Regions from separate parts of the Rhizobium sp. CC-YZS058 genome, predicted to be linked through region 2. Evidence: predicted binding sites of a transcription regulator. Region 2 holds the regulator's gene; the other holds the start of a gene.
What was found. The regulator PhoB, encoded in region 2, activates phosphate uptake and scavenging genes when phosphate is short. The targets are predictions, from matches to a motif close to TGTCATNNANCTGTCAT.
Positions count from the first base shown of each region.

Region 1 (7,291 bases), 1.5 Mb from region 2:
GCGGCGGAAGCCGCGGTCCGCTCCATGCTGCAGGAGGTTGCGGCCGCGAAGGGGCTAGCCGCACCCGACCTCGGCTGAGCCGGACGGCCTTCCGAGATTTGGGACTCAGCACAGATGAAAACGCCGGATGGGATCTCCATCCGGCGTTGCCTCAAGACGAGAAAGACTGAAGTCAGTGCCCGGCATCCTCGGCATTGCGCGAGGCCTCATACAGGAACCAAGTGCGCTTCTCCGACTGGTCGATCCACTCTTCCAGCATGCTGGTGGTGGTAACGTCCTTGGCGTCGCTGGTCTTTTCGTGCAGGGCGCGCATGTTGGCGGTCAGCGCCTTGTTGTCGTCGCGCAGCTCGGCCAGCATGTCGCGGGCGCCGACATAGTCGGCATCGTTGTTCTTGATGCGCGTCAGCTTGCCAACCTGGCCGACCGAGCGCAGCGTGGTGCCGCCGATCTTGCGCGCGCGCTCGCCGACATCGTCGACGATCGAGAAGATCTCGGCGGATTGCTCGTCGAACATCAGGTGGTAGTCGCGGAAGTGCGGGCCGCTGACATGCCAGTGGAAATTCTTGGTCTTTACATAAAGGGCCAGCAGGTCGGACAGGAGAACGGTGAGTTCCTGCGCGATTTCGGCCGTCGCCTTCGGGTCGAGATCGGTCGGGGTATCCAGACGATCATTGACCGAAGCGAGATTGAGCTTGCGTTCCTTCATGGCGGGTTCCTTTGGGCGTTGGCGCGCCGGTCCATAGGCAGCGCTTTTCAGAAAACGGCGCGGGCGCCGCTTCGGTTCCGTCACCAAGCGCTAAAATTATGAAAGGAGAGGCGCCTTCCGACGTCAGGGTTTGACGGCGATCGTGAAAGGGAGATCGACGCTTGCCTGACGGCTGCCGTGCAGGTCGTTGAAATGGTAGCGCAGGACATAGTCGCCGGCAGTGGCGCCGGAGAGATCGAGCGTCAGGGTCGCGAAGATCTCCTGGTTGCGGGCGAAGCCGGCGAAGGTAAAGTCTCCGAAACCCTTCTGTCCGGCCAGCACCTGCCCCTTCGGATCGAGAATGTCGAAATCCACGGTGAAGTGGGTTTCCATCTTGCCGGCACCGGCTGCCGCCGGCTTCCAGGTAAGTCCGACCGGCTCGACATAGGACACAAGCTGCTCGCCAATCGCGAAGGGCTTGGTCTCGCGCGGCTGATACATTTCGTATCCAGTCGGCTCGGCCGAGACGAAGACCGCCTTGCCGATGGCAAAGGGCAGGCTGGCGGAAAAGTCGGACAGCGCGGTGCGCATCAGCGTGCGGGCGCCGGTCGCATCGCCGCTCGCGGCCATCTGCTCGGCCTTGGTCGCCGCATCGGCGAGCGATCCGGCCACCGCGAGGGTGGGGCCTGACAGCGCCAGCAGCACCGACAGAATGAGTGGGTTCTTCACGCGCGCTCTCCTCCCGGATCGGCTCCGGCCGCTCCTCCTGCCGCCTGGCGCCGATCCCTTGTTGCGGGCTTCATCCATCGCTCCATCGTCGATTGAAGGACGTTGAAAGAATTGCCAGTTTCGGCATTTCCACCCCCCTGTCAAGCGCGCCGCCCGCACCCTTTCGCACCCTTCTGGTCAGCCCGCGATGGCCTCTCGCGTGGCCTTGTGGCATGAGGAGCGAAAGCAAAGACAAGGAGCAAGCCATGACCGCTCACCCCGCAGGCCAGTTCAGCCCCGGCCAAGCGACGGCCGCGGAGCGCGATTTCATCGCCGGCGTCGACGCGGCACAGGAGGCGCTGCGGGCGCTGTTCGCGCCGACGCCGCTGCAGCTCAACGAGCATCTCAGCGCCCGCTACGGGGCGCAGATCTTCCTCAAGCGGGAGGACCTTTCACCTGTCCGCTCCTACAAGATCCGCGGCGCCTTCAACTTCTTCCGCAAGGCGATTGCGGCTGGCGCCGAGGGGCGGGTGTTCGTCTGCGCCTCCGCCGGCAATCACGCGCAGGGCTTTGCCTTCGTCTGCCGCCATTTCGGCGTCCACGGGGTGGTCTTCATGCCGGTCACCACGCCGCAGCAGAAGATCGACAAGACCCGCATGTTCGGCGGACCCTTCATCACCATCCGCCTGGTCGGCGATATTTTCGACCAATGCTACAAGGCGGCCCGCGACCATGTGGAGGCGACGGGCGGCGTGATGGTGCCGCCCTTCGACCATGCCGACATCATCGAAGGGCAGGCGACCGTGGCTGCCGAGCTCGTCGCGCAGCTGCCGGAGGGCGTGACGCCGGATCTGGTCGTCATGCCGGTCGGCGGCGGCGGGCTTTCGGCCGGCATGACCGGTTACCTCGCGGACCGGGTGGACCCGTCCGGCTTCCTGTTCTGCGAACCGGAGGGTGCGCCCAGCCTGAAGCGAAGCCTGGAGAGCGGCCATGTGGTGACGCTCGATCAGGTAGACAATTTCGTCGACGGCGCAGCGGTGGGGCGCATCGGCGACCTCAACTTCGAACGCCTTCGCCGCTTCTCCGCCGAGCAGACCCTGCTTCTCCCGGAGAACGCCATCTGCGTGACGATCACCGAAATGCTCAATCTCGAGGGCATGGTGCTGGAGCCTGCGGGCGCGCTGTCGATTGCGGCGCTGGAGGAACTGGGCCACGACCGGCTGGCCGGCAAGACCGTGGTCGCCGTCACGTCCGGCGGCAATTTCGATTTCGAACGTCTGCCGGATGTGAAGGAGCGAGCCATGCGGCATCTGGGCTTGAAGAAATACTTCATCCTGCGCATGGCGCAGCGCCCCGGCGCGCTCAAGGACTTCCTCGCCCTGCTGGGCGAGGAGGATGACATTGCCCGCTTCGAATATCTTAAGAAATCGGCCCGCAACTTCGGCTCGATCCTGATCGGCATCGAAACCAAGCGGCCAGAAAATTTCGTGCGCCTCAAGACCGTCTTCGACGAGGCGGGGCTGCGCTACCAGGACATCACCGACAACGAAATCCTGTCCAATCTCGTCATCTGACGCGCCATGACGCCGCGCCCCGCGAAGGGGCGCGGCACGTTGCCATTCGAGGATCAGACGCCGATCTTGCCGCCGTCCTGTCTGGTGATCGCCACCACCGAGGGACGGACCGGCATGCTGTCCTTGAAGTCCGGCCAGCGGGTGGAGAGATCCTCGTAATAGGAGAGGCGGCCGAAGCCTTCCCAGTCATCGCCGCCGTCGCCCGGATGCTGCACGGCCACGAAAGCGGTTTTGAGATCGGGCAGCATCAGCGGGCCGCACATTTCGGCGCCGACGGGCACGCGGAAAAACAGCTTGGAGGTGCCGCGCGCCGCGCCTGCCGTATCGACCGCCCAGAGGCCATCGGTGCGGCCGGTCCCGGAGGGCGAGTTGCCGTCCGTCGCAACCCAGAGACGGCCGTCGGCATCCACCGAGCAGTTGTCCGGCATGCCGAACCAGCCATTCTTGGTGGTTTCAGTCGAAAAGGTTGCACCGACCTCGGCAACGGAGGGGTCGCCGCACTTGAGCAAAATCTCCCAAGTGCCCTTCGTCGCTGCGAAATCGCCATTCTCTTCTGCGATTTCGATCAGGTGGCCGAAGGCGTTCTTCGCGCGCGGATTGGCGGCGTCGATCTGGTCGTCCTTGCGCTTGGTGTTGTTGGTCAGCATGACATAGACACGGCCATTGGTGCCGTTCGGCTGGATGTCTTCCGGACGGTCCATCTTCGTGGCTTCCAGCAGGTCGCCGGCCCGGCGCGCCTCGATCAGCACGTCGGCCTGGCTCTTGAAGCCGTTCGCCTCCGTCAGGGGGCCTGTGCCGTGGGTCAGCGGCATCCAGGTCACGGACCCATCCTCGCCGAACTTCGCGACATAAAGCGTGCCGTCATCGAGCAGGTCCATATTGGCCGCCCGATCGTTCGGGTTGAACGTGCCGGCCGTCACGAATTTGTAGACATAATCGAAACGCTCGTCATCGCCGAGGTAGAAGACCACGCGGCCATCCTTGGCGACGATCGATTCCGCACCCTCATGCTTGAAGCGGCCCAGCGCGGTGCGCTTCTTCGGCGTCGAGGTCGGGTCCATGGCGTCGACCTCGACCAGCCAGCCGAAACGATTCGCCTCGTTCGGCTCCTTGGATACGTCGAAGCGCTCGTGGAACTGGCCCCAGGCATAGGTGCCCTCGGGGAGGCCGAGCCGCTTGTAGTTCTGCGCCTCGGGATGGTTCGCCGGCAGAGTGCCCATGAAGTAGCCGTGGATGTTCTCCTCGGCCATGACATAGGTGCCCCAGGGGGTGACGCCGCCGGCGCAATTGTTGATCGTGCCAAACACGCGTGTTCCCGTCGGGTCGGCCTTGGTCCGGAGGCGCGGATGACCGGCTGCAGGGCCGTGGATCGCCATCTCGGTCATCGCGGTGATGCGGCGGTTCATCTTGCCGTCGCGAACGACCTGCCACTTGCCGTCCACCTTGCGGATCTCGACGATCGTGCCGCCATGAGCGGCCATCTCGATGTCGACGCGCTTCTGATCGGCCGCAGCGATGTCGAGCGCCTTGACCATCTTGCTCGGGTCCTTGCTGTCGGCTTTCTCTACAACCTTCACGATGCCCGGGAACATCAAGTGTTCGTTCGTATATTCGTGATTGACGACGAGGAGGCCGTGCTCGGAGGAGCCGTCGAGCGGGATGAAGCCGACATAGTCGTTGTTGTAGCCGAACTGGCGCGCCTGGGCTTCTGGCGACTGGTTCGCGGGATCGAACTCCGGCGAATCGGCAAACAGCGGATCGCCCCAGCGCAGCAGCACGTCGGCATCATAGCCGTCGGCGACGTGATGGGTCTGATCGACGCCGGCCTCGACTTCCGGGAAGGTGAAGGCCGAGCCTCCGGCAGCGCGGGCCTCATCGGCCGTCAACAGCGCCAGCGGGCTGACCGTGGCCGAGATGGCGGACACCGCGAGACAGCCCTTCAGAAGGCCGCGCCGGGAGAAGCGCCGCGAAATGATCTCGCCCATCGTCGGATTGGCGGTCTCGTTGTGACCGTCGTGGTCGGCTTCTTCCAGCTGGGAGGTCGGGAACATGCTTTGGGACAGCAGATCGGCCATATCGGTTCTCCTGATCGTTGAAACGGCGGCACGACGCGCCGCGGACATGCCCGCAGGGGATCAAGGCTTGCGATGTCTGCCGTCGCGCCCCCGCTCTGGCAATGCGCAAGGCCATACGGTGCCAAGGTCACAGTTTTGCGACATGCGAGCGGCGCAAGGGGTGTGCCCTGGCTTTGACTTCCGGCGCGAGCGCCGCTAGATCAAAGGCATGGCTTCTTTCTTCTCGCGCCTTTTCAGCCGGTCCGGCACCGGCGACACGACAGACACCGCGGCGGCCGGCTCGACCGAGCGCTATGGCGACTGCCTGATCCGGGCGGCGCCGATGAAGGAGGCCAGCCAGTACCGCCTTGCCGGCGCGATCGAGAAAGAGGTGGATGGAGCGCTGCGCGTGCGCAGCTTCATTCGCGCCGATCTGTTCGCCTCGCTCGACGACGCGACCGAGGCCAGCCTGCGCAAAGGGCGGCAGATCGTCGACCAGACGGGCCCCTCGCTCTTCGCCGATCCGGAGCCCAAGCGGCAGGTCTGAGCTTCATCATCCTCTGAGCGTTCGCTCACAAGGCACTGTTATATCCCGACATTCGGCCGGTCGATCACTTCGCGCAGAGAAAAGCTGGAGTTGATCCGCACGACATGCGGCAGGGCGGAAAGCCAGTCTCGGTGGATGCGCTCGTAATCCTCCAGGTCGCGGGCGGCAACGCGCAGGATATAGTCATACTCGCCTGACATCAGGTAGCAGACCAGCACGTTCGGACAGAGCTTCACCGCCGCTTCGAACTCCGAGAGCGTGCGGGCGAACTGGCCGGACAGCGAGATATGGACGATGGCCATGATCTTGTAATCCAGCGCCTTGTGAGACAGGCGGGCGTGGTAGCCGGTGATGACCCCCGATCGCTCCAGCATGTCGAGCCGACGCGAACAGGCGGAAGCGGAGAGGCCGACACGTTCGGCGAGCTCGGCGTTGGAGATCCGGCCCTCTCGCTGCAAGGTGCGTAAGATGGCCTGATCGATGCTGTCGAGCGCACTCATGTGTGGATCCTTCGACGAATGTCCCATTTCACGCAAGAAACGATCATTTGCGCTGGTTCGCAAGCGCATCTTTGCAAGGACATGAGGCGTCGAAGCTGCTTGACTGTCGGACGAGGACACGCAGGAGGACAGGATGCGCGTTGGTTGCCCGAAGGAAATCAAGAACCATGAATATCGCGTCGGGCTGACCCCCGGCGCAGTCCGTGAATATGTGGCCCATGGCCATGAGGTGGTGATCGAAACCAAGGCCGGGGCAGGGATCGGCGCGGAAGACGATGCCTATCGCGCGGCCGGCGCCAAGATCGTTTCGTCGGCTAGGGAGATCTTCGAAAAGGCCGACATGGTCGTGAAGGTCAAGGAGCCCCAGCCGGAGGAATGGGCGCAGCTGCGGGAGGGGCAGCTCCTCTACACCTATCTGCATCTCGCGCCCGATCCGCGTCAGACGGAGGGCCTGCTCGGCTCCGGCGTCACGGCGATCGCCTATGAAACGGTCACCGACGAGCGTGGCGGCCTGCCCTTGCTGGCGCCGATGTCGGAAGTGGCCGGCCGCCTGGCGATCCAGGCCGGGGCGACGGCGCTGCAGAAGGCCCATGGCGGCCGCGGCATCCTGCTCGGCGGCGTGCCGGGCGTTCTGCCGGCCAAGGTCACCGTGCTCGGCGGCGGTGTCGTGGGCCTGCATGCGGCGCGCATGGCCGTCGGCCTCGGCGCGGACGTGACGATTCTCGACCGCTCCCTCCCGCGTCTTCGCCAGCTGGACGAACTTTTCGCCGGACGTGTCCATACCCGCTATTCGACGATCGACGCCCTGGAGGAAGAGGTCTTCTCGGCCGATCTCGTGATCGGCGCGGTGCTGATTCCGGGCGCAGCGGCACCGAAGCTCGTGACGCGCGAGATGCTGTCGGGCATGAAGCGCGGTTCGGTCATCGTCGACGTGGCGATCGACCAGGGCGGCTGCTTCGAAACCTCGAAAGCCACGACCCATTCCGACCCCACCTTTGAGGTCGACGGTGTCGTGCATTACTGCGTGGCGAACATGCCGGGCGCCGTGCCGGTAACGTCCGCGGCAGCGCTCAACAATGCGACGCTGCACTACGGACTGCAGCTCGCCGACCGCGGCCTCGCCGCGCTGACCGAAAACCGCCACCTGCGCAACGGCCTCAACGTCCATCGCGGCCGCGTCACCAACCTCGCAGTCGCCGAAGCCCTCGGCTACGAGGGCCATG
Region 1 covers NZ_JAYESJ010000001.1:1,921,500-1,928,790, reverse strand. Annotated here, with positions in the region: gene U8330_RS09180 (competence/damage-inducible protein A) at 1-78, shown strand, start outside; gene U8330_RS09175 (DNA starvation/stationary phase protection protein) at 173-706, opposite strand; gene U8330_RS09170 (hypothetical protein) at 830-1,414, opposite strand; gene ilvA (threonine ammonia-lyase) at 1,660-2,967, shown strand; gene U8330_RS09160 (PhoX family phosphatase) at 3,021-5,042, opposite strand; gene U8330_RS09155 (HlyU family transcriptional regulator) at 5,251-5,568, shown strand; gene U8330_RS09150 (Lrp/AsnC family transcriptional regulator) at 5,607-6,068, opposite strand; gene ald (alanine dehydrogenase) at 6,202-7,291, shown strand, end outside.
Region 1: a site for PhoB is predicted at 5,169-5,185, ahead of U8330_RS09160 (PhoX family phosphatase). Genes of this name have one in related genera too.

Region 2 (7,291 bases):
ACCGGGACGGCAGGGGTTCCAGCCGTCCGGCCTTGCGCGATGCGCCGGCATCCGTGTGGGGTGATCATCACAAAACAAGACAGGCGCCAAGAGCTTCCTCCTGGCACCCGTCGTCGAGGCTTAGATCGGGATGACGCCCGTTCCTTTCAAGGGCAGGCTCAGAGCGCGCCGAGGCACCAGGCAAGGATGGATTTCTGCGCGTGCAGCCGGTTCTCGGCCTCGTCGAAAACGACAGACTGCGGACCGTCGATGACCTCGTCCACCACCTCCTCGCCGCGATGGGCTGGCAGGCAATGCATGAAGAGCGCCTTGGGGTCGGCCCGCTGCATCAGGGCCGGATTGACCTGGAAGGGCTGGAAGACATTGTGGCCGCGCGCGCGATGCTCCTGGTTCATCGACACCCAGGTATCCGTCACCACGCAGTCGGCGCCCTCGACCGCCTTTTCCGCGTCATGGCAGAGCATGACATCGCCGCCATTGTTGCGCGCCCAGTTGAGGAAGCGATCCTCCGGCTCGGAGCCGAGCGGCACGGCCATGGTCATGCGGTAGCCGAAGCGGGCCGAGCCTTCGATGAAGGAGTGGAGCACATTGTTGCCGTCGCCCGTCCAGGCGATCGTCTTGCCCTTGACCGGTCCGTGATGCTCCTCGAAGGTCATGATATCGGCCATGATCTGACAGGGATGCGTGGCATCGGTCAGGCCGTTGATGACCGGCACGGTCGCATGTTCGGCAAGCTCCATCAGCCGGGTGTGGTCGGTGGTGCGGATCATGATGGCGTCGACATAGCGCGACAGCACCTTGGCCGTATCGCCGATCGTCTCGGCCCGGCCGAGCTGCATTTCCGTGCCGGAGAGAAACAGTGTCTCGCCGCCGAGCTGGCGCATGCCGACATCGAAGGACACGCGGGTGCGGGTCGACGGTTTTTCGAAGATCATCGCGAGCATCTTGCCGGCCAGCGGTTTCTCCGCCGTGCCCGCCTTGGTGGCCGCCTTTCGCTCCCGCGCATCCTCGATGATCGCGCGCAGGTGTTCTCCGGTCATCGCGGACAGATCGAGGAAATGTCGGGTCTCGGCCATGAAATGCGGTCCTTCTCAAAATCGGAATGCCGGGCGTCGGAACGCCCGGCCTGGAAAAACGAAACCGTTGGTTGGGATCAGGCGCTGGCGCGCTGCTGCTCGACGCGGGTCAGCTGCTCGGCGGCGCGTTCCAGCCGGGCCAGACCCTCGCGCGCCTCGTCCGCGCTGGTGACCAGTGGCGGCAGCAGGCGGATGACGTTTTCGCCCGCGGGCACTGCCAGCATCTTCTCAGCACGGATCGCCTTGAGGAGATCGGCCGCCGGCACCACGGCCTTGATGCCGAGCATCAGCCCGTCGCCACGGATCTCGGCGATCACGTCGGGATAGCGGTCGGCCAGAGAGGCGAGACCTTGGCGAAAGACCAGCGCCACGTCGCGCACATGCTCGAGGAACCCTTCGGCCAGCACGACGTCGAGCACGGCATTACCGACGGCCATGGCCAGCGGATTGCCGCCATAGGTAGACCCGTGCGTGCCGGCGATCATGCCCGAGGCCGCTTCGGCCGTTGCCAGGCAGGCGCCGAGCGGGAAGCCGCCGCCGATGCCCTTGGCCACAGCCATGATATCCGGCGTGACGCCCGACCACTCATGGGCGAAGAGCTTGCCGGTCCTGCCGATGCCGCACTGGACCTCGTCGCAGATGAGCAGCAGGCCGAACTCGTCGCAGAGCTGCCGCAGCGCCTGCATGAATTCCTTCGATGCGAGGCGGATGCCGCCTTCGCCCTGGATCGGCTCGATGAGGATGGCCGCCGTCTCGTCGGTGATCGCATCCTTGACGGCCGTCAGATCGCCGAAGGGCACCTGAACGAAGCCGGGGGTCTTCGGGCCGAAGCCTTCGAGATACTTCGCCTGGCCGCCGGCAGCGATGGTTGCGAGCGTCCGGCCGTGGAAGGCGCCCTCGAAGGTGATGATGTGGAAGCGCTCCGGCCGGCCCTTGGAGAACTGGTAGCGGCGCGCCGTCTTGATGGCGCATTCCAGGGCTTCCGCGCCGGAATTGGTAAAGAAGACCTTGTCTGCGAAAGTGTTGGCCGTCAGACGCGCCGCAAGCTTCTCCTGCCCTGGGATCTCGTAGAGATTGGAGAGATGCCAGATCTTTTCCGCCTGCTCCTTGAGCGCGGCGACCAGATGCGGATGCGCATGGCCGAGCGAATTGACGGCGACGCCGGCCGCGAAATCGAGATAGCGGTTGCCATCCTCCGTCGTCAGCCAGACCCCCTCGCCGCGCTCGAAGCGGAGGGGCGCACGCATATAGGTGTCGTAAAGCGGCGTGGCCTCGGTCATGACGTGGAACTCCTTCGCTTGGCCGCCACCGCCGCGCGCTGAACGCGGTCTTTCAAGCAACGGCGCCTTCCCTTGCCGGCCGGCGCGGACCTCCGCGTGGCCGTCCGGTGCTCGAAACGGCCCGGAACAATGAAAAATGCCGCCTTGGCGGCGGCAGCGGCACTATTGTCATTCCGTGCCTTTCTGTCAACAAAACTCCCGCTTTTGTCGAGGTTTGCGGCGCATGAAACCATGCGCGTCACGCATCACCGACAGGCTTGCAAAATGATCACACCGACGGAGCAAGTTGGGGAAAACTCAAAAATCGATTCGGGCCGATTCCGGCGACTCTTGTCACGGAGTCACCCCATCTCTAGGTTAACTCTCAATTGCTAGACGCATGCGGCGGACCTAGTCACCAAAAGAGTCAAGGCGTTGTGGTTTCGGAGCTTCCGGAACACGGTGAGGGATTCGCTCTCCGAAATGCCTGGGATGGGAGACACGAGAGCATGAACTGGACGGATGAGCGCGTTGAGAAACTCAAGAAGCTTTGGGCCGAAGGCCTGAGCGCGAGTCAGATTGCCGCGCAGCTCGGCGGCGTAAGCCGCAATGCCGTGATCGGAAAGGTGCATCGCCTGTCCCTGCCGGGTCGTGCCAAGGCGGGCGGCAGCGCGCCGGCGGCTACGCGTCCGAAGCGGCCCGCGACCCCCGTTCGTCCGGTTTCCGCGGCGCCGGCCACGCAGGCACAGGAACAGCCCCGCGCCGTGGCGCCGCGTCCGGCAGCCCGCGCCACCAGCCCGATGGTTATCCATGAAACGCAGGACCGCGCTGTCGCTCTCTTCGAGGACGCCCAGCAGCCGGCCAATACCAACATTGCATCGCCCTCGTCGCGCAAGCTGGCGCTGACGCAGCTGACCGACCGGACCTGCAAATGGCCGATCGGCGATCCGATGAAGGACGAGTTCCACTTCTGCGGCAACGATGCGCCGGATACGTCGCCCTACTGCACCTTCCATGCCCGCCTCGCCTACCAGCCCTCTGCCGAGCGCCGCCGCATGCGCTGAGTGCGCAAACGGAAAACGAATGAGAAGAAGCCCTTCCCGCCTCGTGTTCGGAAGGGCTTTTTCGTTCGTGCCGGGGTGTGAAGCGTCCGGCCGAGGGTCCGATCAGCCTTCCAGCGAATAGCCGGCGCCGCGCACGGTGCGGATGACGTCCTGCATGTTGGCGAAGTTCAGCGCCTTGCGCAGCCGGCCGACATGAACGTCGACCGTGCGTTCATCGACATAGATGTCATGTCCCCAGACGCCGTCGAGCAATTGCGAGCGCGAAAAGACGCGGCCCGGCGAGGACATGAAGAATTCCAGCAGGCGGAACTCCGTCGGGCCGAGACGCACCTCGCGGCTCTTGCGATGCACGCGATGGGTCTCGCGGTCGAGCTCGATATCGCCGCATTTCAGGAGCGAGGAGAGCACTTCCGGCCGGGCTCGCCGCAGCATGGCGCGCACCCGCGCGATCAGTTCCGGCGTAGAGAACGGCTTGACGACATAATCGTCGGCTCCTGTCGCCAGGCCACGGACGCGCTCGCTCTCTTCGCCGCGTGCGGTCAGCATGATGATCGGCAGCCGCTCCGTTTCATTGCGCTGGCGCAGACGCCGGCAGAGCTCGATGCCGGACACGCCCGGCAGCATCCAGTCGAGGATGAGCAGGTCCGGCAGGCGCTCCTGCAGGCGGATCTCCGCTTCGTCGCCGCGCGCGATCGTATCGACCTCGAAGCCCTCCGCCTCGAGATTGTAGCGGAGGAGAACGCTCAGCGCCTCTTCATCTTCAACGACTGCTATCTTGGGTTGCATTTCATCCTACTCCCATCCCGCGCCGGCGGTCCGGCGTGCGGGGATCACAACTGGCCGCAAGGGCCCTTCTTGCTGTCCGGCCCCGGAGGCCGGCGGGTCAGTGCACAGTGAGGGTACCGCGCCGCCAGCGCCGTTGAACGCAGGCGGGACCGCCCTGAGACACGGGGCGCGCGGCAGCCGGATCACTCAGGTGGCGAGCGCACCCACCGTGTTTGCGGAATCATCCTTGGGGCGCTCGCCGAGCGGCTGGGCGCCGGTGGTCATGTAGTAGATCGTTTCCGCGATGTTGGTCGCGTGGTCGCCGATCCGCTCGATGTTCTTCGCGCAGAACAGAAGATGCGTGCAGGAGGTGATGTTGCGCGGATCTTCCATCATGTAGGTCAAGAGCTCGCGGAACAGCGAGGTGTAGATGGCGTCGATCTCGCTGTCGCGCTCGCGAATGCTCTTGGCCTTTTCGGCCGAGCGCGAGGCATAGACATCGAGCACTTCCTTGAGCTGCATCAGCGCCAGTTCGGCGAGATGTTCGAGCCCACGGGCGAGCTGGCGCGGCAGGCTGGTGCTGGACACCGCGATCACCCGCTTGGCCGTGTTCTTGCCGAGATCGCCCACCCGCTCGAGATCGGCGGCAATGCGGATGGAGCCCATGATCTCGCGCAGATCCGCCGCCATCGGCTGGCGCTTGGCGATGGTCACGATCGCCTTTTCGCCGATCTGGCGCTCGGCATCGTCGAGTACGACATCGTCGGAAATGACCTTCTGGGCGAGGCCCAGATCGGCATTGACGAGGGCGCGCACGGATTCGGCGACCATCTGCTCGGCGAGCCCGCCCATTTCGGAAATGCGGCGGCTCAGATATTTCAGGTCTTCATCATAAACGGAAACGATATGGCTGGCCATGGTCCTGTCCTTGTCTCAAGAGGCGCGGCGGGCACGGGCCTCAGCCGAAGCGACCCATGATGTAATCCTGGGTGCGCTGGTCATCCGGATTGGTGAACATCTTGTCGGTGTCGTTCTCCTCGACGAGATTGCCGAGGTGGAACATGGCGGTGCGCTGCGAGACGCGGGCGGCCTGCTGCATCGAGTGGGTGACGATGACGATCGTGTAATTGGCGCGCAGCTCGTGGATCAGCTCCTCGACCTTGGCGGTGGCGATGGGGTCGAGCGCCGAGCAGGGCTCGTCCATCAGGATCACTTCCGGGCTGACGGCGACGGCACGCGCAATGCACAGGCGCTGCTGCTGGCCACCGGAGAGGCCGGTTCCGGATTCGTGCAGACGGTCCTTCACCTCGTTCCAGAGGCCGGCCTTCTGCAGGCTCTGCTCGACGATCGCGTCGAACTCGGCCTTGGTGCGGGCGAGCCCGTGGATCTTCGGGCCATAGGTGACGTTTTCGTAGATCGACTTCGGGAAGGGGTTCGGCTTCTGGAACACCATGCCGACACGGGCGCGCAGTTCCACCACATCGATCGAAGGATCATAGATATCGCCGCCATCGAGCGTGATCTTGCCGGTCACGCGGCAATGGTCGATCGTGTCGTTCATGCGGTTGAGCGTGCGCAGGAAGGTGGACTTGCCGCAGCCCGAAGGGCCGATCAGCGCGGTCACGGTGTTTTCGCGGATGTCGAGGTTCACGTCGAACAGCGCACGCTTCTCGCCGTAATAGACCGACACATCCTTGCCGACCATTTTCAGGGGCACCGCATTCATTTTCTGGTCCACTGCCTTCTCGAGTGCTGCTTCGGTCATCATGTTCATCGTTTCTACCTCACTACCAGCGACGCTCAAAGCGACGCCGCAACAGGATTGCGCCAAGGTTCATGACCACCAGGAAGATCAGGAGAATGATGATCGCGCCGGAGGTCCGTTCGACAAATGCTCGTTCGGCTTCGTTGGCCCACATGTAGATCTGGACCGGTAGTGCGGTGGAGGGTTCGAGCGGCGATCCGGGGAAATCGACCACGAAGGCGACCATGCCGATCAGGAGCAGCGGCGCCGTTTCGCCGAGCGCGTGGGCAAGGCCGATGATGGTGCCGGTGAGGATGCCCGGCATGGCAAGCGGCAGGACATGGTGGAAGATCGTCTGCATCTTCGAGGCGCCGAGACCGAGGGCTGCTGCGCGGATCGATGGAGGCACGGCTTTGAGCGCCGCCCGTGTGGCGATGATGATGGTCGGCAGGGTCATCAGCGTCAGCACCAGGCCACCCACCAGCGCCGCAGAGCGCGGAAGGCCGGCAAAGTTGATGAAGACGGCGAGGCCCAGCAGGCCGTAGACGATCGAGGGAACGGCCGCGAGGTTGTTGATGTTCACCTCGATCAGGTCCGTCAGCCGGTTCTTCGGCGCAAATTCCTCGAGATAGATCGAGGCGGCGACGCCGATCGGCAGAGCGAGAACCAGAACGATCATCATCGTGTAGAGCGAGCCCAAAGCGGCGACGCCGATGCCGGCGGCCTCCGGCCGCGAGGACGCACCCGAGGTAAAGAGGCCGGTGTTGAAGTTGGCCGTCAGCGCGCCATCCTCGGCGAGCGTCTTCATCCAGGCCACCTGCTTGTCCTTGACCTTGCGGTTGGCTTCCGCAACCGAAAGATCGATCTGCCCCTTGTTGGCGGAATCGATATTGCCTTCGGCAAGCAGGGCGACCGGCATGGTCTGGCCGATGATCGCCGGGTTGGCGACGACGATGTCGCGCAGCTGGGTGCGGGCGCTCGCCGAAATCATGTCGGTGGCGAGCTTCACATCCGCCCGGTTCTTCGGATCGATGCCGAGCTTGGCCACCAGCGCATCGCGTACCAGCAGCGGGTAGTTCGCCGTCATCAGCTTGGCCGGATTGGTCGCCCGCTCGTTCTTGGGGTCGATGACCTGCTCGGAGAAGGTGATCGGCAGCGTGACCGTCGTCTGCAGGAAGGCGGTGTAGCCGTTGGAGATCACCGTCCAGAGCAGAAGGCAGAGGAAGAAAATGCCGGTGCAGATCGCCGCAATGCCATAGGCGCGGAAGCGACGTTCGGAAGCGTAGCGGCGCTTGATGCCGATATCGCGCCGGGCCTGGGCGGGACGCGCGGTGGGCGCACCCGGCAGCGAATGGGTGAAATCGGTCATTCGTACTGCTCCCG
Region 2 covers NZ_JAYESJ010000001.1:3,377,187-3,384,477, forward strand. Annotated here, with positions in the region: gene argF (ornithine carbamoyltransferase) at 159-1,076, opposite strand; gene U8330_RS16180 (aspartate aminotransferase family protein) at 1,154-2,356, opposite strand; gene U8330_RS16185 (GcrA family cell cycle regulator) at 2,845-3,399, shown strand; gene phoB (phosphate regulon transcriptional regulator PhoB) at 3,502-4,185, opposite strand; gene phoU (phosphate signaling complex protein PhoU) at 4,372-5,082, opposite strand; gene pstB (phosphate ABC transporter ATP-binding protein PstB) at 5,123-5,938, opposite strand; gene pstA (phosphate ABC transporter permease PstA) at 5,952-7,277, opposite strand; gene pstC (phosphate ABC transporter permease subunit PstC) at 7,274-7,291, opposite strand, start outside.